DNA from 3 places in the Pseudomonas sp. CAU 1711 genome. Region 3 is predicted to be linked to each of the others. Evidence: predicted binding sites of a transcription regulator. Region 3 holds the regulator's gene; each other region holds the start of a gene.
The links. The regulator FliA, encoded in region 3, starts transcription of late flagellar genes. The targets are predictions, from matches to a motif close to CTAAAGTTTNNNNNNNNNNNGCCGNTAA.
Positions count from the first base shown of each region.

Region 1: the regulator FliA is predicted to act here: its motif matches at 4,267-4,294, upstream of AAFN46_RS06880 (methyl-accepting chemotaxis protein).
Region 2: the regulator FliA is predicted to act here: its motif matches at 4,648-4,675, upstream of AAFN46_RS14470 (methyl-accepting chemotaxis protein).

Region 1 covers NZ_JBDQQT010000005.1:49,463-56,802, reverse strand. Annotated here, with positions in the region: gene tkt (transketolase) at 1-213, shown strand, start outside; gene epd (erythrose-4-phosphate dehydrogenase) at 304-1,350, shown strand; gene AAFN46_RS06895 (phosphoglycerate kinase) at 1,374-2,531, shown strand; gene fba (class II fructose-bisphosphate aldolase) at 2,661-3,725, shown strand; gene AAFN46_RS06885 (hypothetical protein) at 3,787-4,230, shown strand; gene AAFN46_RS06880 (methyl-accepting chemotaxis protein) at 4,385-6,382, shown strand; gene AAFN46_RS06875 (M48 family metallopeptidase) at 6,458-6,961, shown strand.
Region 2 covers NZ_JBDQQT010000012.1:14,343-21,682, reverse strand. Annotated here, with positions in the region: gene ftrA (transcriptional regulator FtrA) at 1-181, opposite strand, end outside; gene AAFN46_RS14495 (rhodanese-like domain-containing protein) at 277-714, shown strand; gene AAFN46_RS14490 (GNAT family N-acetyltransferase) at 708-1,181, shown strand; gene recR (recombination mediator RecR) at 1,183-1,782, opposite strand; gene AAFN46_RS14480 (YbaB/EbfC family nucleoid-associated protein) at 1,954-2,280, opposite strand; gene dnaX (DNA polymerase III subunit gamma/tau) at 2,305-4,416, opposite strand; gene AAFN46_RS14470 (methyl-accepting chemotaxis protein) at 4,709-6,148, shown strand; gene AAFN46_RS14465 (hypothetical protein) at 6,171-6,980, opposite strand; gene speE (polyamine aminopropyltransferase) at 7,087-7,340, opposite strand, start outside.
Region 3 covers NZ_JBDQQT010000012.1:127,226-134,565, forward strand. Annotated here, with positions in the region: gene flhB (flagellar biosynthesis protein FlhB) at 1-173, shown strand, start outside; gene flhA (flagellar biosynthesis protein FlhA) at 342-2,465, shown strand; gene flhF (flagellar biosynthesis protein FlhF) at 2,478-3,797, shown strand; gene fleN (flagellar synthesis regulator FleN) at 3,895-4,728, shown strand; gene fliA (RNA polymerase sigma factor FliA) at 4,725-5,468, shown strand; gene AAFN46_RS14995 (chemotaxis response regulator CheY) at 5,552-5,926, shown strand; gene AAFN46_RS15000 (protein phosphatase CheZ) at 5,946-6,734, shown strand; gene AAFN46_RS15005 (chemotaxis protein CheA) at 6,764-7,340, shown strand, end outside.

The DNA of each region.
Region 1 (7,340 bases), on a different contig from region 3:
TACAAGCAGGCCGTGCTGCCGCTGCAGGTGGGTGCGCGCATCGCCATCGAGGCCGCCTATGCGGACTACTGGTACAAGTACGTCGGCCTGGAAGGGCGCATCATCGGCATGACCACCTTCGGTGAGTCCGCCCCGGCGCCGGCGCTGTTCGAGCACTTCGGCTTCACCGTCGACAATATCCTGGAAACCGCCGCCGAATTGCTGGAGGGCTAAGGCCAGCCACAAGCTGCAAGCTTCAAGCGCCAAGCAGAGCCCCCTCGCTTGCCGTTCCGACTTGCAGCTTGCAGCTTGCCGCTTGCAGCTATGTCCAACCGCCCCTACAAAGTCGCCCTCAACGGCTACGGCCGCATCGGCCGCTGCGTGCTGCGCGCCTTGCACGAGCGCGGTGCTGCGGCCGGCTTCGAGATAGTCGCGCTGAACGATCTGGCCGACCAGGCCAGCATCGAGTACCTGACCCGCTTCGACTCCACCCACGGCCGCTTCCCCGGCGAGGTGCGGGTCGCCGGCGACTGCCTGCATATCAACGGCGACTGCGTGAAGGTGCTGCGCCAGAGCGAGCCCGAGGCCATCGACTGGGCCGGCCTGGGCATCGACCTGCTGCTGGAATGCTCCGGGGTCTACCACAGCCGCGCCGACGGCGAGCGCTTCCTCAGGGCCGGTGCGCCGCGGGTGCTGTTCTCCCAGCCGATGGCCGGCGAGGCCGACGTCGACGCCACCGTGGTGTTCGGTGTCAACCAGCAGCGCCTGAGCGGCGCCGAGCGTCTGGTGTCCAACGCCTCCTGTACCACCAACTGCGCGGTGCCGCTGCTCAAGCTGCTCGACGAGACGCTGGGTATCGAGTACGTCTCGATCACCACCATCCACTCGGCGATGAACGACCAGCCGGTGATCGATGCCTACCACCACGAAGACCTGCGCCGCACCCGTTCGGCCTTCCAGTCGGTGATTCCGGTCTCCACCGGCCTGGCCCGGGGCATCGAGCGCCTGCTGCCGGAACTGGCCGGGCGCGTGCAGGCCAAGGCCATCCGCGTGCCGACGGTCAACGTCTCGTGTCTGGACATTACCCTGCAAGTGGCCCGCGATACCAGCGCCGCCGAGATCAATGCCTTGTTGCGTGGCGCGGCGGAGAAGGGCGCGCTCAAGGGCCTGCTGGCCTATACCGAGCTGCCGCATGCCAGCTGCGATTTCAACCACGACGCCCACTCGGCCATAGTCGACGGCAGCCAGACCCGGGTTTCCGGCCCGCGCCTGGTCAATCTGCTGGCCTGGTTCGACAACGAATGGGGCTTCGCCAACCGTATGCTCGACGTCGCGCAGCACTTTCTCGCCGTCGCCAACCCCTCAAAATAACCAGCCCCCGTGAAGGACTGAGCATGACCGTTCTGAAGATGACCGACCTCGACCTCGCCGGTAAGCGCGTGCTGATCCGCGAAGACCTCAACGTGCCGGTGAAGGATGGCGTGGTGAAGAGCGACGCGCGCATCCTCGCCGCCCTGCCGACCATCCAGCTGGCCCTGGAGAAGGGCGCGGCGGTGATGCTCTGCTCGCACCTGGGCCGTCCGACCGAGGGCGAGTTCTCCGAAGAGAACAGCCTGGCGCCGGTCGCCGCCTATCTGTCCAAGGCCCTCGGCCGCGAAGTGCCGCTGGTCCGCGACTACCTGGGCGGCGTCGAGGTCAAGGCCGGCGACATCGTGCTGTTCGAGAACGTGCGCTTCAACAAGGGCGAGAAGAAGAACGCCGACGAGCTGGCGCAGCAGTACGCAGCGCTGTGCGATGTGTTCGTGATGGACGCCTTCGGCACCGCCCACCGCGCCGAGGGCTCGACCCACGGCGTGGCCAAGTTCGCCAAGGTCGCCTGCGCAGGCCCGCTGCTGGCCGCCGAGCTGGAGGCGCTGGGCAAGGCCCTGGGCAACCCGGCGCGGCCGATGGCCGCCATCGTCGCCGGCTCCAAGGTCTCGACCAAGCTCGACGTACTCAACAGCCTGAGCCAGATCTGCGACCAGCTGATCGTCGGCGGCGGCATCGCCAACACTTTCCTCGCCGCCGCCGGGCACAAGGTCGGCAAGTCGCTGTACGAGGCCGACCTGGTCGACACCGCCCGTGCCATCGCCGCCAAGGTCAGCGTGCCGCTGCCGGTCGACGTGGTGGTGGCCAAGGCCTTCGCCGAAGACGCCGAAGCCACCGTCAAGCCGATCGGCGAAGTGGCCGATGACGACATGATCCTGGATATCGGCCCGCAGACCGCCGCGCAGTTCGCCGAGCTGCTGAAGTCGTCCAAGACCATCCTGTGGAACGGCCCGGTCGGCGTGTTCGAGTTCGACCAGTTCGGCAACGGCACCCAGGTGCTGGCCCAGGCCATCGCCGAGAGCCCGGCGTTCTCCATCGCCGGCGGCGGCGACACCCTGGCGGCCATCGACAAGTACGGCGTGAACGAGCAGATCGGCTATATCTCCACCGGTGGTGGCGCCTTCCTCGAGTTCGTCGAGGGCAAGGTACTGCCGGCGGTCGAAGTGCTGGAACAGCGCGCATAAAAGCAGCGACAGGCCTCGAGTTATAAGCTGTAAGCAAGAGCAACGCCGAGCGATCTCTCTCTTGCAGCTTGAAGCTTGTAGCTTGCCGCTGGTCTACACACTTAAACGAACCCTACTGGGAGCTTCATCATGGCACTTATCAGCATGCGCCAGATGCTCGACCACGCCGCCGAATTCGGCTACGGCGTGCCGGCCTTCAACGTCAACAACCTCGAGCAGATGCGCGCGATCATGGAAGCGGCCGACAAGACCGACTCGCCGGTGATCGTCCAGGCCTCGGCCGGTGCGCGCAAGTACGCCGGCGCGCCCTTCCTGCGCCACCTGATCCTGGCCGCCATCGAGGAGTTCCCGCATATCCCGGTGTGCATGCACCAGGACCACGGCACCAGCCCGGACGTGTGCCAGCGCTCGATCCAGCTGGGTTTCAGCTCGGTGATGATGGACGGCTCGCTCAAGGAAGACGGCAAGACCCCGGCCGACTATGACTACAACGTGCGCGTGACCCAGCAGACCGTGGCCTTCGCCCATGCCTGCGGCGTGTCCGTGGAAGGCGAGCTGGGCTGCCTGGGCAGCCTGGAAACCGGCATGGCCGGTGAAGAGGACGGCGTTGGCGCCGAGGGCGTGCTCGACCACAGCCAGCTGCTGACCGACCCGGAGGAGGCCGCCGACTTCGTCAAGCGCACCCAGGTCGACGCCCTGGCCATCGCCATCGGCACCAGCCACGGCGCCTACAAGTTCACCAAGCCGCCGACCGGCGACGTGCTGTCGATCGAGCGCATCAAGGAGATCCACAAGCGCATCCCCAACACCCACCTGGTGATGCACGGCTCCAGCTCGGTGCCGCAGGAGTGGCTGCAGGTGATCAACGAGTTCGGCGGCGACATCAAGGAGACCTACGGCGTGCCGGTCGAGGAGATCGTCGAGGGCATCAAGCACGGCGTGCGCAAGGTCAACATCGACACCGACCTGCGCCTGGCCTCCACCGGCGCCATGCGCCGCTTCATGGCCCAGCACCCGAGCGAGTTCGACCCGCGCAAGTTCTTCGCCAAGACCATCGACGCCATGCGCGACATCTGCATCGCCCGCTACGAAGCCTTCGGCACCGCCGGCAATGCCTCCAAGATCAAGCCGATCTCCCTGGAAGGCATGTTCAAGCGCTACGCCAGCGGCGAGCTGGCCGCCAAGGTCAACTGAGGCGCCGTGCCCTACCCGAAAGCCCCGCGTCGCGGGGCTTTCGCTTATCCGGAGAGGGGAAATGGCGTCACGCATTCTGGCGCTCGCCGTCGCCTTGCTGCTGGCTGGCTGTGCCAACCGGGTACCGACCGAACCGGCGACTGTGCCGGTGGCCACGCCGCCGGTCGATCCGCAGCGCTGCGGCACGCGTGCCGAGTGCACCACCAAGGTCTCGCGCACCCTGCTGTTCGTCTTCGACTATGCCGCCGCCGGCGGGCAACTGGTGCAGCGCCGCGAGCGCCTGCTGTTCACCCCGGCCGATGCCGCGCCCGGCGATTGGCCGGCCCTGCGCATCCAGCTGGCCGCGCCGGTCGACGGACGTTTCCAGTTCGCCGCCGAATGCCGGGCGCAGTCCTGTCGCTATAGTGGCGAGCAGCTGCTGCGGGTCTATCGCAGCTATCTGGCCGGCCGCCCCTGCTCCCTGCTGCTGGACAGCGCCGTGCGCGACTGTGCCGAGCCGCCGTAGCCCTGGCGGCGCCAGGGCGCTATCCGCAGCCTCGGCTTCAAGTCGGCCGGGCAGCTACCGATAACTTGGATATTCTGAAACAGGGGCCCATCCCGGGCCTGCCCCGCCCTGAGCCGTGGCGCGGGAATCGCAGTCGGCAGCAACAGGAGCAACCATGGGCTCGATAAAAACAATCCAGGCCCGCTACACCCTGATCGTCCTGGCCTTCATCGCGGCGGTCTTCCTGCTCACCGAGGAGGGCATCCGTCATTTCGTCACGCCCAAGCTGAAGGCAGCGGAGGAGCAGCTGGTGCTGGGCAAGGTCAGCAAGATCTCCGAGACCATCCTGTTCGAGCTGGCCAAGGTCGAGGCGCAGTCGCGCAGCATCACCCAGACCGTGCCGCTGCTCGACAGCGACAGCATCGACCTGGTGGTGCCCGGCCTGGTCGACCAGTATGGCGACCCCAAGGTGTTCGGCGGCGGCATCTGGCCGCTGCCGCAGAAGCGTTCCGAGCGGGCCAAGCACAGCACCTTCTTCCACCGCGACGGCAGCGGCAGGATGACGGTGAACACCTACTGGAACTCCGCCGAGTCGCTCAACTACTACGAGCAGCCCTGGCACCGCGCCGGCATGCAGGCGCCGCCCGGCAAGTGCGCCTGGGCCGCCGCCTACAAGGACGACGCCAGCGCCCAGCCGCGCACCAACTGCGCCATGGCCATCGTCAAGGATGGCGCGCCTTACGGCGTGTCCACCATCGACGTGACCCTGGGCTTCTTCAACAAGCTGGTGGCCGAGAAGGAGAAGGAGATCCAGGGCGAGGTGATGATAGTCGAGCCGGACGGCAAGATTCTCAGCAACCAGGCGCGCATCGGCGGCGAGATAGTGCTGAGGAACGTCGCCGACCTGGCCCGCCAATCGGCCTTCGTCGGCGAGATCCAGGCCGGTCTCGGCAAGATCGGCCGCGAGGCCCTGTTCAAGCAGGAGTACCGCAGCGCCGAGGGCGAGGACTGGACCTTCTACCTGCAGCCCATCGAGGGCACGCCCTGGCTGCTGGCCGCCGCGCTGCCGAGCCGCCTGCTGGCCGTGAACAGCTCCGACGTGCTCAAGACCCTGGCCCTGATCCAGGTGCCCATGGTGGTACTGCTGCTGCTCATGATGCTGTTCGCCCTGCGCCAGCTGATGCAGCGCCTGCATGTGCTGCGCAGCAATATCGATTCGCTGTCGGCCGGCGATGCCGACCTGACCCGGCGCATCGCCCTCAAGGGCGAGGACGAGATGGACGCGGTGGGCGAGTCGGTCAACCGCTTCATCGCCTACCTGCAGAACATGATCGCCGACGTCACCCAGGCCTCGGCGGTGATCGCCGAGGAGCTGGCCCAGCTGCAGCAGCAGTCGCGCCACAGCAACGAGGTGCTGACCCGCCACGCCAGCGAGACCGACCAGGCGGTGACCGCCATCACCGAGCTGAGCTCGACCGCCGACACCGTGGCGCAGAGCGCCACCGAGACGGCCAGCTTCACCCGCAACGCCAACGACAACGCCGAGCAGTCCAGGCAGGTGGTGGCCGAGGCCTCGGCCAGCGTGCTGGCCCTGGTCGACGAGGTGGAGAGCTCCATGGCGCGGGTGCTGGCCATGCAGCAGGATGCCCAGCGCATCAACGACGTGCTCGGGGTGATCGGCGAGATCGCCGGGCAGACCAACCTGCTGGCGCTCAACGCCGCCATCGAGGCGGCGCGCGCCGGCGAGCAGGGCCGCGGCTTCGCCGTGGTGGCCGACGAGGTGCGCGCCCTGGCCGGGCGAACCCAGCAGAGTACCTCGGAGATCAACGAGATGCTGGCCAAGCTGCAGCAGGGCGTCGGCTCCGCCGTGCAGGCCATGGAGCAGACCAAGGCCAGCTGCCAGGCCACCGCCGACCGCACCGCGCGGGTCAATGTCGGCCTCGACGACATGGCCTCGGCGGTCGGCCGCATTCACGATCTCAGCGCGCAGATCGCCACCGCCGCCGAGCAGCAGAGCGCGGTGACCGAGGAGATCAACCAGAACATGGTCGCCATCCGCCACATGGTCGACGAGTTGGTCGGCAGCGGCCAGCAGGCGGACAAGAGCACCGATGCGCTGCTGGCCTCCAACCGTCGCCTGGTGGAACTGGTCAACCGCTTCAAGGTGCGCTGACCGTTCGCCGCCGACGGCTGCCGGAAGGCGCCCGTCGGCGGTTACACTGGCGCTTCATTCACGCGGCGTCAGTTCATGGCCACTCCCTTCAAATACCTCCAGGGCTACCCGCCGCACCTGCAGCAGCAGGTGACGCAGATGATTGCCGAGGATCGCCTGGGTGTTTACCTGGCCAAACGCTACCCGGGTCGCCATCAGGTGCAGAGCGACAAGGCCCTGTACGGCTACGCCATCGACCTCAAGCAGCAGTACCTGCGCAGCGCGCCGGCCATCGACAAGGTGCTGTACGACAACCGCCTGGACCTGACCCACCGGGCGCTGGGGCTGCACACGGCGATCTCGCGGGTGCAGGGCGGCCGGCTCAAGGCGAAGAAGGAGATCCGCGTGGCCGCGCTGTTCAAGGAGGCGGCACCGGAGTTCCTCAACATGATAGTGGTGCACGAGCTGGCGCACCTGAAGGAGGCCGAGCACAACAAGGCCTTCTACCAGCTGTGCCGGCACATGCTGGCGGATTACCACCAGCTGGAGTTCGACCTGCGCCTGTACCTCACCTGGCGCGAGCTGTCGGGGCAGGCCTGAACGGGCTGGGCAATCGCTGAGCAGAGCGCGCGAAGGCGCGCCGCGCCTGGGCCGCAGGCATTTGTCCCGCTGTTATGCACAGCTTCATCCCCGCCTTCTGTGGGCAATTCCCCCCCCATGGCGCGCTGTGCAAAGCCTGAGCGGAGGCCTGCGGCCCCCGTACCGCCCGGGTTTCGGCCACTCTTCCCGAGCTTATGCACAGACTAATCCACGGGGCCTGTGGGCAACTCGTCTGCCGCGCGGCGTTCTTCCCCCGCGCGGCTGGTCGCGAATTGAGCAAAGGGGGCGAGCCCGCGCGGTATCTGGGCCGTGGCCGTTGTTCCCGGCCTTATGCACAGCTTCATCCCCAGATGCTGTGTGCAACTCATTGAGCAGGAAG
Region 2 (7,340 bases), 110 kb from region 3:
GCACCCGGATGCCGCCCATGGCACGCATGGGGCCATCATCCAGGCCGACGATGCTATGGCGGTACCAGGGGAAGTCGAACTCCGGCCGCGACAGGCCGAATATCTCCACGGCGATGCCGAACTCGAAGGTGCAGAGGCCGTCGTAGGCCAGTATGGCCACCAGGCCGGGATCGTCGTGCATTGGCGGAAAACTTCCGATACCTGTCTTGTCCGCCACTGTAGCCGAATGGCGGCGGCTCTTACAGTGGCGCCATCCCAACCACGAGGAGTTCCACCATGAGCCTGGTCAGCCACTTTCCCGCCGCCTCTGCCGCCGTCGCGCTGATGCATTTCAGCCAGCGCCTGGCCTTCGAGACCGACTGCTCGGACGTCCACCACAGCCAGCAGGAGGGTCAGGTCGACTACGTGCTGGTCGATGTGCGCGGCGAGGCCGCCTACGCCGCCGGCCATGTGCCTGGGGCCATCAATATCCCGCACCGGCTGATGAGCGCCGAACGCATGGCCGAGTTCCCGCGCGACACCCTGTTCGTCGTCTACTGCGCCGGCCCGCACTGCAACGGCGTGCATCGCGCGGCCGTGCGCCTGGCCAGCCTCGGCTACGCGGTGAAGGAGATGCTCGGTGGCGTCACCGGCTGGCTCGACGAGGGCCTGAGCCTGGTCGGCGCCGAAGGCGCCCTGCCGAATCCGCCAGCTGGGATCGCCTGCGCATGCTGATCCGCCAGGCGCGGGAAGCCGACGTGCCGCAGCTGCTGGCGCTGATGCGCGAGCTGGCGGCCTTCGAGGACTACCTGGCGGACTTCGCCGTGGACGAGGACGCGCTGCTGCGGCGCGCCTTCGGTCCGCAGGCGCAGTGCCGAGTGTTCGTCGCCGCACGCGGTGGCGAGCTGCTCGGCTACGCCGTGGCGCTGCTCACGCCCTTCACCCATGACCTGCGTCCGACCGTGCGCCTCAAGGAGCTCTATGTCGGGCCGCAGTGGCGCTCGCAGAATCTGGGGCAACAACTGCTGGCTGCACTGGCGCAATGGGCGCTGGAGCGAGGCGGCGGACGCCTGCACTGGGATGTGCTGGTCGGCAATAGCCGCGCGGAAGCCTTCTACCGGCGCCTGGGTGGCCGACCGGTGCGCAAGTGGATCGCCTACGAGATGGATGACGCCGCGCTGCGGGCGCTGGCGCAGGGCTGACTCAGCCGGAGATAGGCCGGCGCCCGGCCAGGGCGTGGGCCAGGGTGCCGCCGTCGACCAGTTCCAGCTCGCCGCCCAGCGGCACGCCGTGGGCGATACGCGACAGCAGGATGTTCTTGCCCGCCAGCATCTGCGCGATGTAGTGGGCGGTGGCCTCGCCCTCCACCGTCGGGTTGGTGGCCAGTATCACTTCGCCGAACTGGCTGGCGCCGATATGTGCCAGCAGCTCGGGAATGCCGATGGCCTCCGGGCCCAGGCCGTCCAGCGGCGAGAGATGGCCCTTGAGCACGAAGTAGCGGCCGCGATAGCCGGTCTGCTCCACCGCGAACACGTCCAGCGGCCCCTCCACCACGCACAGCAGCGAGTCGTCGCGGCGCGGATCGCTGCACTGCGGGCACAGCTCGTCCTCGCTCAGGGTGCGGCAGCGCTTGCAGTGCCCCACCCCCTCCATCGCCGCCGCCAGCGCCTGCGACAGGCGCATGCCGCCACTGCGGTCGCGCTCCAGCAGCTGCAGGGCCATGCGCTGCGCGGTCTTCTGCCCCACGCCGGGGAGGATGCGCAGCGAATCGATCAGGTGGCGAATCAGCGGGCTGAAGCTCATGGGGACTACCGAATGCTGGCTTTTCCGAAGCCACTGCGGTGGAAGTGCCGTTCAGACGCTGTGCAGAGCAAGGCGCAAGACGGCACGGGCACCGGAGTTTACTGGCCGTAAATGAGGATGCCCGGGCCGGCTTGCAACACAGCTATGCGCAGTGGCTGGGCGGCACGTTTATCAGAAGGGCATTTTGAAGCCGGGGGGAAGCTGCATGCCCGCGGTCATGCCGGCCATCTTTTCCTGGCTGTTCTGCTCGACCTTGCGCACGGCATCGTTGACCGCCGCGGCGATCAGGTCTTCCAGCACTTCCTTGTCTTCCTGCATCAGGCTGTCGTCCAGGGTGATGCGCTTGACGTCGTGGCGACCGGTCATCACCACGCTCACCAGGCCGGCACCGGACTGGCCGGTGACTTCGGCGTTGGCCAGCTCTTCCTGCATCTTCTGCATCTTTTCCTGCATCTGCTGGGCCTGCTTCATCAGGCCCGCCATGCCGCCTTTCATCATGGTGGTGTTCCTCAGCTATGTGACTCAGGGAGTCAGGGGTTCGATGGAGTCGGCGCGGACTGTGGCGCCGAACTGTTGAATCATCTGCTGCACCAGCGGGTCGTCGTGGATCGACCGTTCGGCCTGGCGCTGGCGCTCGGCGCGCTTGCGCGAAGCGGCCTGGGCCGGGGTTTCCTGCTGCGGCCGCTGCAACTCGATGCGCAGTTTCAGATTACGCCCCAGGTGCTGGTTGAGCGCCTCGTTGAGGCGGCGCTGCTGGGTGGCATTGAACAGCGCACTGTGTGCCGGGTCCAGATGCAGCAGCCAGTCGTCGCCGTCGGCCTCGATCAGAGTGCAGTTGGCGCCGATGCTGCCGGTCATGCCGGACAGCCCCAGGCGTGGGAACAGGTCCAGCCACTCGGCGGCCAGGCCGGTGGCCGGCCGCGCCGCCGGCAGCGGTTCCGGCTGTTGCCCCTGCGCCTCGGCCGGGGCGTCGAAATCGTAGTCGAGGCCGTCGGCATCGGCCTCGTAGTAGTCATAGTCGCCGGGCGGCGGCTCGTCGTCATCGCCCTCCTCGGCCGGAGTCGCAGGCTGTGCGGCCGGGGCCGGCTCCATAGCAGCGGGCTCGGGGGCCGGCTCCACCACGGATTGCTCGGCGGGTTCGGCCACCTGCACCGGCTGCTCGGGTGCGGGCTCTTCCCAGGGCAGATCGACCCTGGCGACAGGCTCGGCAGCCTCGACCACGGCAGCGGCTGGCGGCATGGCGGCAGTTACGGACTCGGCGACGGCCGCCTCAGGCTCGCTGGGCGCGGCGACCGCCGGAGCCGGAGCCGGAGCCGGAGCCGGAGCCGGAGCCGGAGCCGCGACAGGTTCGGGGGCTGGCGCAGGCGGCGCAATGGCCGGAGCAACCGGAGCAACCGGAGCAACCGGAGCAACCGGAGCAACCGGAGCAACGATAGCGGCCGGCGCGGCAACGGGGGCCACACCGGCCACCGGGGTCTTGGCGGGATCAGCGGTGGCCTGGCTGATCCCCAGATCCTTTAAAGGTGACCTCGGCGTGGCGCCTTCGGCATCGGCCGGGCGGAACGCCAGCATGCGCAGCAGCACCATCTCGAAGCCGCCGCGCGGGTCCGGCGCCAGCGGCAGGTCGCGGCGGCCGATCAGGCCCATCTGGTAGTAGAACTGCACGTCCTCGGCCGGCAACGCCTGGGCCAGGGCCAGCACCTTGTCGCGGTCGCCCTGGCCGTTGTCCACCGCCTCCGGCAGGGCCTGGGCGATGGCCACCCGGTGCAGCACGTTGAGCATCTCGGCCAGCACGCCGTTCCAGTCCGGGCCCTGCTCGGCCAGCCGGCGCACGGCTTCCAGCAGCTCGCGGGCATCGCCCTCCAGCAGGGCGTGCAATACGCCGTAGACCTGGCCATGGTCGAGGGTGCCGAGCATGGCGCGCACGTCGGCGGCCAGCACCTTGCCCTCGCCGAAGGCGATGGCCTGGTCGGTCAGGCTCATGGCGTCGCGCATCGAGCCGTCGGCGGCGCGGCCTAGCAGCCACAGGGCGTCTTCCTCGAAAGGCACGCTCTCGGCCGTGAGCACATGGGTCAGATGCTCGACCACCCGCTCCGGCGGCATGTTCTTCAGCGAAAACTGCAGGCAGCGCGAGAGGATGGTGACCGGCAGCTTCTGCGGGTCGGTGGTGGCGAGCAGGAACTTGACGTGGGGCGGCGGCTCTTCGAGGGTCTTGAGCAGGGCATTGAACGAGTGCGTGGAGAGCATATGCACTTCGTCGATCAGGTAGACCTTGTAGCGCCCGCGGGTCGGCGCGTACTGCACGTTCTCCAGCAGCTCGCGGGTATCCTCGACCTTGGTGCGGCTCGCCGCGTCCACCTCGATCAGGTCGACGAAGCGGCCCTCGTCGATCTCCCGGCACACCGAGCACTGCCCGCAGGGGCTGGCGCTGATGCCGGTCTCGCAGTTCAGGCACTTGGCGATGATCCGCGCGATCGTGGTCTTGCCCACGCCACGGGTGCCGGTGAACAGGTAGGCGTGGTGCAGGCGCTGGCTGTCCAGCGCATTGATCAGGGCCTTGAGCACATGGGTCTGGCCGACCATCTCGCGGAAGCTGCGCGGGCGCCATTTGCGTGCAAGAACCTGATAACTCATGAAAAACCGTCGCGTCTGAGGAGGCGTAAGGGGCTAATCCTAGCGGAGCACAGGGCAAAATGCATCCGCGCCGAGCCGCGCGGGCCGTCACGGGTATCGTCTGCGCAGGGCCTGGCGCGCCGGCCTGCAGGGCAAATCGGTCATGCTCGCGGCCTTTGCCTGCTACTCGTCGTCAGGCAGTCGTCGCCGGCTATTTGACTGGGTAATCTAGCCAAAGGCCTTTTGCCAGCATTCAAGTCCGCATCCACCCCGCCGAAACATTCGGCAACCGCCCCCGAACGGAGCCCATCCCATGCAAACAGGGCTGTTAGCTAGCTTCATGCCGCAAACCGAGCAGAGCCCCGACGACCAGCTGCTCTGCCGCATGCTGTCCTTCTTCGGCCTGTGCGGCATCGCCATAGGCCTGTACAGCGGCATCAAATGGGGGCGCCTGGGCAACGACGCCCTGGTGCATGGCTCGTTCCTGCTGATCGGCGGCATGCCCCTGGCCCTGCTGGCCCTGCGCCAGGCCTGGCTGCCGGTGCGCGGCGTGGCCAACCTGGCCATGGCGCTGATCAGCAGCTACGCGATGATCCTCAACTACCAGTTGGGCGGCCTGCACTCGGCGCACATCTTCTGGCCCCTGGTGGTGATCGGCTTCGCCTATCTGCTGGTGGGCGGGCGCAGCGCCGCCTTCTGGGCCCTGCTGCAGCTGCTGTTCGTGTTCTGGCTGATCCGCCTGGAGCGCTCCGGCGCCGCCCTGCCCCAGTTCGAGCTGAGCCCGCGCGACGCCATGCTCAACGAGTATTCGGGTTACCTGCTGCCGGTGCTCACCATGTGGCTGGCCCAGTGGTACAGCTCGCGCGTACGCCAGCAGGCCCTGAGCGATGCCCAGCAGCACCTGGAGGAAGCCCGCCGGGTCGGTAAGGCCGCCACGGCCGGCAGCCAGCAGTTGGCCGGCCTGCTGGACGAGGTGCGCCAGGGCGCCGGCGACCTGCACCAACTGTCGCAGCAGCTGTACCACACCCTCGACAGCATGCGCCTGCGCTGCCAGAGCATCGACGGCGACCTGCAGCAGCAGGCCGACGCCATGCAGCGGCTCGACCTGGCCGTGCATGAGGTACTGCAGGCGCTGGCCAGCAGCACCGCGCACATGCAGCAGCTGAGCCGTGACACCCAGCACAGCAGCGGCCAGGTCAACGCCTGCGCCAGCCGCATGCAGGAAGCCCAGGACAGCATGCAGGCGATCCAGGCGAGCAATCAGCGCATCGCCGAATCCATGCAGATGATCAGCGCCATCGCCCAGCAGACCAACCTGCTGGCGCTCAACGCCGCCATCGAGGCGGCGCGGGCCGGCGAGCATGGCCGTGGCTTCGCGGTGGTGGCCGACGAGGTGCGCTCGCTGTCGCAGCGCAGCAACCAGACCGCCGACACGGTGCAGAAGGTGCTAGGCCAGTCCGAACGCATCGTCGACACCGGCGCCGAGCAGGTCTGCGGCGTGGGCGAGGCCCTGACCGAGAACGCCGCGCTGACCGCCCACCTCTCCGACGCGATTCTGCAGCACAGCCAGGCGCTGGATCAGGCCCACCACCTGCTGAGCCAGGTGCGCGACCACAGCAAGGCGCAGCATCAGGCCAGCGAGCGGCAGCGCCAGGCCAGCGCCGAGCTGCTCAGCGCCCAGGAATCGCTGGTCGATCTGGGCGAGCGTCTGGAACTGCTGTCGCAGCAACTGCATCAACGGGTCGCCGAATAACGCTCGCGGCGGGCTCCGCCACTCAGGGCCGCCCCGCGCGCAGGTAGCGCCCCGCCAGCTCCTCCGCCAACCGCTCGCGCTGCTCGGCGATGGCCTGCCAGAAGCGCTCGGCGAGCTCCGGGTTGGCGGCGTAGAACTGGTGCGACAGCGGCAGGTACCAGTCGGTGCGCATGAGTGGCAGAGGCAAAGGCACCAGCCGCCCCCGCAGCCCCATCTCGTCGATCAGGGCCAGGCCAATCTCACGCTCCAGCACATAGCCGTCCAGGCGTCCCGCCAGCACCAACCTGAGCGCCGTCGCCTGCGCCAGCGACTCCTGGGCCAGCACGCCCAGCTCGCGCAGGCGCTGGCTGGTGGCGTAGCCGAGCGGCGCGCCGACGCCATGGACGACGCCACCGAAGCGCTGGCCATCCCACTGCAGCCTGCTGTCGGGCGGCACCATGATCAGGTACTCGACTTGCCACAGGCGCTGACCGACATCGACCGGGGCCTCGCTCAGCGGAATGCGCCCGGGGTAACGCCCCCAGACATCGCGATCCGCCTGCCAGACGGCGACGAAGGTACCGTCGCTGCTGCCCTGACGCACTTCGAGGACGCAGCGGTTCCACGGCTGCTGATGCAGGTCCAGGCGCAGTCTGGCCTGGTTGGCGGCCTGCTGGATCAGCTCGATGACCAGCCCGGGCTGCTCCGCCGGCCAACCCGGCGGCGAACTGGTATAGGGCGGCAGGCCACCGACCTCGTAGCAGAGCCTGAGCCGCGGCCACTCCCCCTCGGCGGTGGCGACGGATGCCCACGCACCACTCAGCAGCAGTATCCACACGCGCAGGTTCGCCATGGCCGCTTCACTCGGGGAGACCTAGAGCAAGCATGGCGGGGCCTGCCGCCGGCGTCCAGAAATGCGCGAGCCGGCGCTGGCCGGCCCTCTGCCTGGCGCGCGGAACTCAGTCGTTGCCCGACTTGCCCGCCGCCTGCAGCACGTACTGCGGCAGGGCAAAGGCGCCGAGGTGGACCTGCGGATTGTAATAACGGGTGACTATGCCGCTGCCGACGAAGCGCTGCAGCAGGAGCTCCGGCGACAGCCGGCGATACTCGGGGTCGGTGGCACCCCAGGCGAAGGCCATGTCGCCGCCTAGGTAAGTGGGCACCGCCGCCATATAGAAGTGCCAGTCGGCGAACAGGCCATCCAGGCGGTTGG
Region 3 (7,340 bases):
CGGTGTACTACTCCACCGAAGTGGATCAGGAGATTCCCGCCGGCCTCTACCTGGCCGTGGCCCAGGTGCTGGCCTACGTCTACCAGCTCAAGCAGTTCCGTGCCGGCAAGGGCAAGCGCCCGGGGCCGCTGCCGGACCTACCGATTCCGCCGGACCTGCGCCGCGACGAATAAGCGCGGGAGCGGCAAGCCGCAAGCTTCAAGCTGCAAGTGAGTCCTGCTGTTACTTGCCGCTTGAGGCTTGCAGCTTGTAGCCGCCTTTGTGGAACGCTTCTTGCCCTTACCCCCTGCATGGCGTCTTTAGCGTCAAAAGATTGAATCGGCTGGGGAAAACAAGTGGCAGTGGATCGCGCGCAAATCATCGGTGACGTACGCAGCAACCTGGCGGGGTTGCGCCACGGCAATCTGGGCATTCCGCTGATGCTGCTGGTCATGCTCGCCATGGTCATGCTGCCGATCCCGCCGTTCCTGCTCGATGTGCTGTTCACCTTCAGCATCGCCCTGTCCATCGTCGTTCTACTGGTCGCCATCTATGCCCTGCGGCCGCTGGACTTCGCCGTGTTCCCCACCGTGCTGCTGGCCGCGACCCTGCTGCGCCTGGCGTTGAACGTGGCCTCCACTCGCGTGGTGCTGCTGCACGGCCAGGATGGCCACGACGCGGCGGGCAAGGTGATCCAGGCCTTCGGCGAGGTGGTGATCGGCGGCAACTACGTGGTCGGCGGCGTGGTCTTCGCCATCCTGATGATCATCAACTTCGTGGTGGTCACCAAGGGCGCCGGGCGGATTTCCGAGGTATCGGCGCGCTTCACCCTGGATGCCATGCCCGGCAAGCAGATGGCCATCGACGCCGACCTCAACGCAGGCCTGATCGACCAGGCCGAGGCCAAGAAACGCCGTGCCGAGGTGGCCCAGGAGGCCGACTTCTACGGTTCGATGGACGGTGCCTCGAAGTTCGTGCGCGGCGATGCCATCGCCGGCCTGCTGATCCTCTTCATCAACCTGATCGGCGGTATCGCCATCGGCGTGGCGCAGCACGACCTGGCGTTCGCCGAGGCCGGGCGCATCTACACCCTGCTGACCATCGGCGACGGTCTGGTGGCGCAGATTCCCTCGCTGCTGCTGTCCACCGCCGCGGCCGTGATGGTCACCCGCGTCTCCACCGCCGAGGACATGGGCCAGCAGGTCAGCCGGCAGATGTTCGCCTCGCCCAAGGCGCTGGCCGTGGCGGCCGCGATCATGATCACCATCGGCCTGGTGCCGGGCATGCCGCATGTGCCCTTCATCGGTCTGGGCCTGGTGGCCGCCGGCGCGGCCTACTGGATCGCCCACAAGCTGCGTCAGACCCAGGTGGCGGCCGAGCAGGAGGTCAAGCGCCAGCAGGAGCTGCTGCCGGCGCAGAAGGCCCAGGAGGTCAAGGAACTGGGCTGGGATGACGTCACTCCGGTGGACATGGTCGGCCTGGAAGTCGGCTACCGCCTGATTCCGCTGGTCGATCGCAACCAGGGCGGCCAGCTGCTGGCGCGGATCAAGGGCGTGCGCAAGAAGCTGTCGCAGGAGATGGGCTTCCTCATGCCTTCGGTACATATCCGCGACAACCTCGACCTGTTGCCCAATGCCTACCGCCTGACCCTGATGGGCGTCAGCGTGGCCGAGGCCGAGGTGTATCCCGAGCGCGAGCTGGCGATCAACCCGGGCCAGGTGTTCGGCACCCTCAACGGTATCGCCGCCAAGGATCCGGCGTTCGGCCTGGAGGCGGTATGGATCGACCCCAGCCAGCGCGATCAGGCCCAGTCCCTCGGCTACACGGTGGTGGACGCCAGCACCGTGGTCGCCACCCACCTCAACCAGGTGCTGCACAAGCACGCCCACGAGCTGCTCGGCCACGAGGAGGTCCAGCAGTTGCTGCAGCTGCTGGCCAAGACCTCGCCCAAGCTGGCCGAAGAACTGGTGCCGGGCATGGTCTCGCTGTCGACCCTGCTCAAGGTGCTGCAGGCGCTGCTGCAGGAGCAGGTGCCGGTGCGCGATATTCGCAGCATCGCCGAGGCCATCTCCAACGTCGCCGGCAAGAGTCAAGATCCCGCCGCGATGGTCGCCGCGGTGCGCGTCGCGCTGTCCCGCGCAATCGTGCAAGGCATTGTGGGACTAGAGCCGGAGCTGCCTGTGATCACCCTGGAGCCTAGGTTGGAACAGTTATTGCTGAATAGCCTGCAGAAGGCCGGTCAGGGCTCCGAGGACGGCATCCTCCTCGAACCCGGCATGGCCGAGAAGCTGCAACGCTCCCTGGTGGATGCGGCGCAGCGCCAGGAAATGCTCGGCAAGCCGGTGATCCTGCTGGTGGCCGGCCCGGTCCGGGCGATGCTGTCGCGCTTCGCGCGGCTCGCCGTACCCAGCATGCACGTACTGGCCTACCAGGAAATACCGGACAACAAGCAGGTCACGATCGTCGCCACGGTCGGCCAGAACTGAGGGCTCTAAGCCATGCAAGTCAAACGCTTCTTCGCCGCCGATATGCGTACCGCCATGAAACTGGTGCGTGATGAACTGGGCGCCGACGCCGCCATCATCGGCAATCGCCGGGTGGCCGGCGGGGTGGAGCTGACCGCGGCGCTGGACTACCAGCCGGTGACGCCGGCGCGCCAGGCCAATCCCGCGCTGGAGGCCGAGCTGCGCAAGACCCAGGCGAAGATCGCCGGTGCCCAGGCCGAACTGGCCATTCGCGCCGTGGCCGACCAGGGCAAGAATCGCCAGCTGTTCGCCAACGAATCGCTGATCGCACCGGAGCTGCCGGCCACCGCGGTCAAGCTGCAGCGTCCGGTCGCTGCCCCGCAGCCGCAGGCCAAGCCGGCCGCCGCGGCGGTGGACCAGCGTGCCCTGGACGCCATGCGTTTCGAACTGCACGGCCTGCGCGAGTTGATCGAAGTGCAGCTGGGCTCGATCGCCTGGGGCCAGCTGCAGAATCGCAAGCCGCAGCAGGCCAGCCTGTGGCGCCGCCTGCAGCGCATGGGCCTGCCCGCCGAACTGTCCAAGGCGCTGTTGGAGCGGGTAGCCAAGGTCGCCGATGCCAAGCAGGCCTGGCGCCTGCTGCTGGCGCACCTGGCACATGCGATCAAGACCCCGGCCGTCGAGCCGCTGGAGGAGGGCGGGGTGATCGCCCTGGTCGGCCCGGCCGGCATGGGCAAGACCACCACCCTGGCCAAGCTGGCCGCGCGCTATGTGCTGAAGTACGGCGCGCAGAGCATCGCCCTGGTCAGCATGGACAGCTTCCGCATCGGCGCCCAGGAGCAGATCAAGACTCTCGGCCGCATCCTCAACGTGCCGGTGACCCAGGTCGAGCCGGGCCAGTCGCTGGCCCAGGCCCTGGCACCGCTGGCGCGCAAGCGCGTGGTGCTGGTCGACACCGCCGGCCTGCCGGGCAACGACCCGGCCCTGCGCCTGCAGCTGGACAGCCTGGCCGCCCGCGGCATCAAGGCCAAGAGCTATCTGGTGCTGGCCGCCACCAGCCAGGCCCAGGTACTCAAGGCCGCCTATCACAGTTACAAGCGCTGCGGCCTGGCCGGGTGCATCCTGAGCAAGGTGGACGAGGCGGCCAATCTGGGCGAGGTGCTGGGGCTGGCTATCAGCCAGCATCTCCCGGTAGCCTATCTGGCGGATGGGCCGAAGATTCCGGACGATCTGCAGGTGCCGCGCAGCCATCAGCTGGTGAGCCGCGCGGTGAGTCTGCAGGTCGCCGAGGACCCCTGCGAGGAGGCCATGGCCGACCTCTTTGCCGATCTCTATCACCCGCGTCGCGCGGGCTAGGGCAGGCGCCGGCGGACAAGGCGTTCTAGTGTGTAGGAAAGGGTCGGTGTAGTTGCCCGACCAGCCCAGACCAGGCAAGACAAGGTAAGAGAAGAACATGGGTAGTATGCATCCCGTACAGGTGATCGCGGTGACTGGCGGCAAGGGCGGCGTCGGCAAGACCAACGTGTCGGTGAATCTGTCGCTGGCCCTGGCCGACCTCGGTCGGCGGGTCATGCTGATGGACGCCGACCTGGGTCTGGCCAACGTCGACGTGCTGCTCGGCCTCAGCCCCAAACGCACCCTGGCCGACGTGATCAACGGCGAGTGCGACCTCAAGGATGTGCTGATCCAGGGGCCCGGCGGCATCCGCATCGTGCCTGCTGCATCCGGCACCCAGAGCATGGTGCAGTTGTCGCCGGTGCAACATGCCGGCCTGATCCAGGCCTTCAGCGACATCAGCGACAACCTCGACGTGCTGGTGATCGACACCGCCGCCGGCATCGGCGACGGCGTGGTCAGCTTCGTGCGCGCCGCCCAGGAGGTGCTGGTGGTGGTCTGCGACGAGCCGACCTCGATCACCGACGCCTACGCGCTGATCAAACTGCTCAACCGCGACTTCGGCCTGAGCCGCTTCCGCGTGCTGGCCAACATGGCCCACAGCCCGCAGGAAGGGCGCAACCTCTTTGCTAAACTGACCAAAGTAACCGACCGTTTCCTCGATGTGGCTTTGCAGTATGTAGGCGCAGTTCCCTACGACGAGTCCGTCCGCAAGGCCGTGCAGAAACAACGCGCGGTGTACGAAGCCTTCCCGCGCTCGAAATGCGCACTGGCGTTCAAGGCGATCGCCCAGAAAGTCGACAGCTGGCCGCTTCCGGCCAACCCGCGCGGCCATCTGGAGTTCTTCGTCGAGCGCCTGGTGCAGCAGCCGGTCGCGGGGTCGGCCGTATGACAGCAGCCAGTGGACTTCGCATGTACAACAAGGCGCAGGCGCAGGATTCCCAGCATCAGCTGATCGAGCGTTATGCGCCGCTGGTCAAGCGCATCGCCTATCACCTGCTGGCCCGTCTGCCCGCCAGCGTGCAAGTCGACGATCTGATGCAGGCCGGCATGATCGGCCTGCTGGAGGCGGCCAAGAAATACGATGGCAGCAAGGGCGCCAGTTTCGAGACCTATGCCGGTATCCGCATCCGTGGCGCCATGCTCGACGAAGTGCGCAAGGGCGATTGGGCGCCGCGTTCGGTGCATCGCAACACCCGGATGGTCAGCGACGCCATCCGCGTTATCGAGGCGCGCACCGGAAGAGATGCTAAAGATCAAGAGGTTGCGGCCGAACTCCAATTGAGTCTCGAGGATTACTACGGCATTCTTGGCGACACTTTGGGCAGCCGCCTGTTCAGCTTCGACGACCTGATGCAGGACGGCGAGCATGGCGGTCTGCAGGAGGACAGCAGCAGCCATTCCGGCCCTCTGCACGGGCTGGTGGACGAACGCTTCCAGTCGGCGCTGGCCGAGGCCATCGCCAATCTGCCGGAGCGTGAACGGCTGGTGCTGTCGCTTTACTACGATGAAGAACTGAATCTGAAGGAAATCGGCGAGGTTCTGGGGGTCAGCGAGTCCCGGGTCAGCCAGTTGCACAGTCAGTGCGCCGCACGTTTGCGGGCACGGTTGAGCGAGTGGCGGGCCAGCTGACGCGGAGCCGGTTTCATGATTTGCGGCGCCGCCGGGCCACCGGCGGCGTTTAGGACTGTACGGAGGTCGACTTGGACAAGAACATGAAAATCCTCATCGTTGACGATTTCTCGACGATGCGACGGATCATCAAGAACCTCCTGCGCGATCTGGGGTTCACCAACACCGCAGAGGCCGACGACGGCAACACCGCGCTGCCCATGTTGCAGAGCGGCAGCTTCGACTTTCTGGTGACCGACTGGAACATGCCCGGCATGACCGGCATCGATCTGCTGCGCGCGGTACGCGCGGACGAGCGCCTGAAGACTCTGCCGGTGCTGATGGTCACCGCCGAGGCCAAGCGCGAGCAGATCATCGAAGCGGCCCAGGCCGGGGTGAACGGCTATGTGGTCAAGCCGTTCACGGCCCAGGTGCTGAAGGAGAAGATCGAGAAGATCTTCGAACGGGTTAACGGCTGATGTACGCCGCGAGGGCGCTATGGCACACGACGATTCACACCTGGGCGAACTCGAGTCGACCCTGAAACAGCACGCCACCCAGTTGGTCGAGAGTCTGGAGAAGGGGCGTTTCGGCGAAGCCGTGGGCCTGATACATGAGCTGAACAAGGCTCGTGATAATGGTTTGTATCAGGAGATCGGCAAGCTCACCCGCGAGCTGCACAACGCGATAGTCAATTTCCAGATCGACCCGCGCAATCCGCATGCGCAGGAGATCTCGCAGATCACCGACGCCACCGAGCGGCTGTCCTACGTGGTGCAGATGACCGAGAAGGCGGCCAATCGCACTATGGACCTGGTCGAGCAGAGCGCGCCGCTGGTCAACGACCTGGGCGACGAGGCCAAGAGCCTGGCCAGCGATTGGGGCAGGTTCATGCGTCGCGAGATGGACGCCGACGCCTTTCGCGATCTGGCCAAGCGCATCGAACTGTTCCTCGCCCGCAGCGAGCGCGACAGTCAGAAGCTCTCCGGCCACTTGAACGACATCCTGCTGGCGCAGGACTTCCAGGATCTGACCGGACAGGTGATCAAGCGCGTGACCCAGTTGGTCACCGAGGTCGAGCGCGATCTGCTCAAGCTGATGCTGATGGCCAGTCATGTCGACCGCTTCGCCGGTATCGAGCACGACATGGAGGCGCTTCGCGCCGAGCAGCTACAACAAAAAGAGCCTTCCAAAGGTGAAGGTCCGCAGATACATGCCGATAAGCGTGAAGACGTCGCTGCCAGTCAGGACGATGTCGACGATCTGCTGTCCAGCCTTGGATTTTAGGGCTCTAACAGAGCCTCTGGAGCGCACCGATGAGCTTCGACGCCGATGAAGAAATCCTCCAGGACTTCCTGGTAGAGGCCGGCGAAATTCTCGAACAGCTGTCCGAGCAACTGGTCGAGCTGGAAAGCCGGCCGGAAGACATGGACCTGCTCAACGCCATCTTCCGCGGCTTCCATACCGTCAAGGGCGGCGCGGGTTTCCTCCAGCTCAACGAGCTGGTGGAGTGCTGCCATATCGCGGAAAACGTCTTCGACATCCTGCGCAAGGGCGAGCGGCACGTCACTCCCGAGCTGATGGACGTGGTGTTGCAGGCCCTGGACGCGGTCAACGAGATGTTCGGCCAGGTGCGCGAGCGTACCGAGCCGACGCCGGCCTCGCCCGCGCTGCTGGCCGCGCTGTCGCGTCTGGCCGAGCCGGAGAGTGCCGATGAAGCGGCTGCCGTTGTCGCGGCCGAGCCAGAGCCCGAGCCTGAGCCGGAACCCGAAGACCCGGCCTCCGGCGATATCACCGACAGCGAGTTCGAGCAGTTGCTGAATGCCATAGGCGAGCAGCCCGCGGCCGAGGCGCCAGCCCCCGCGGGTGGCGGCGACGATATCACCGACGACG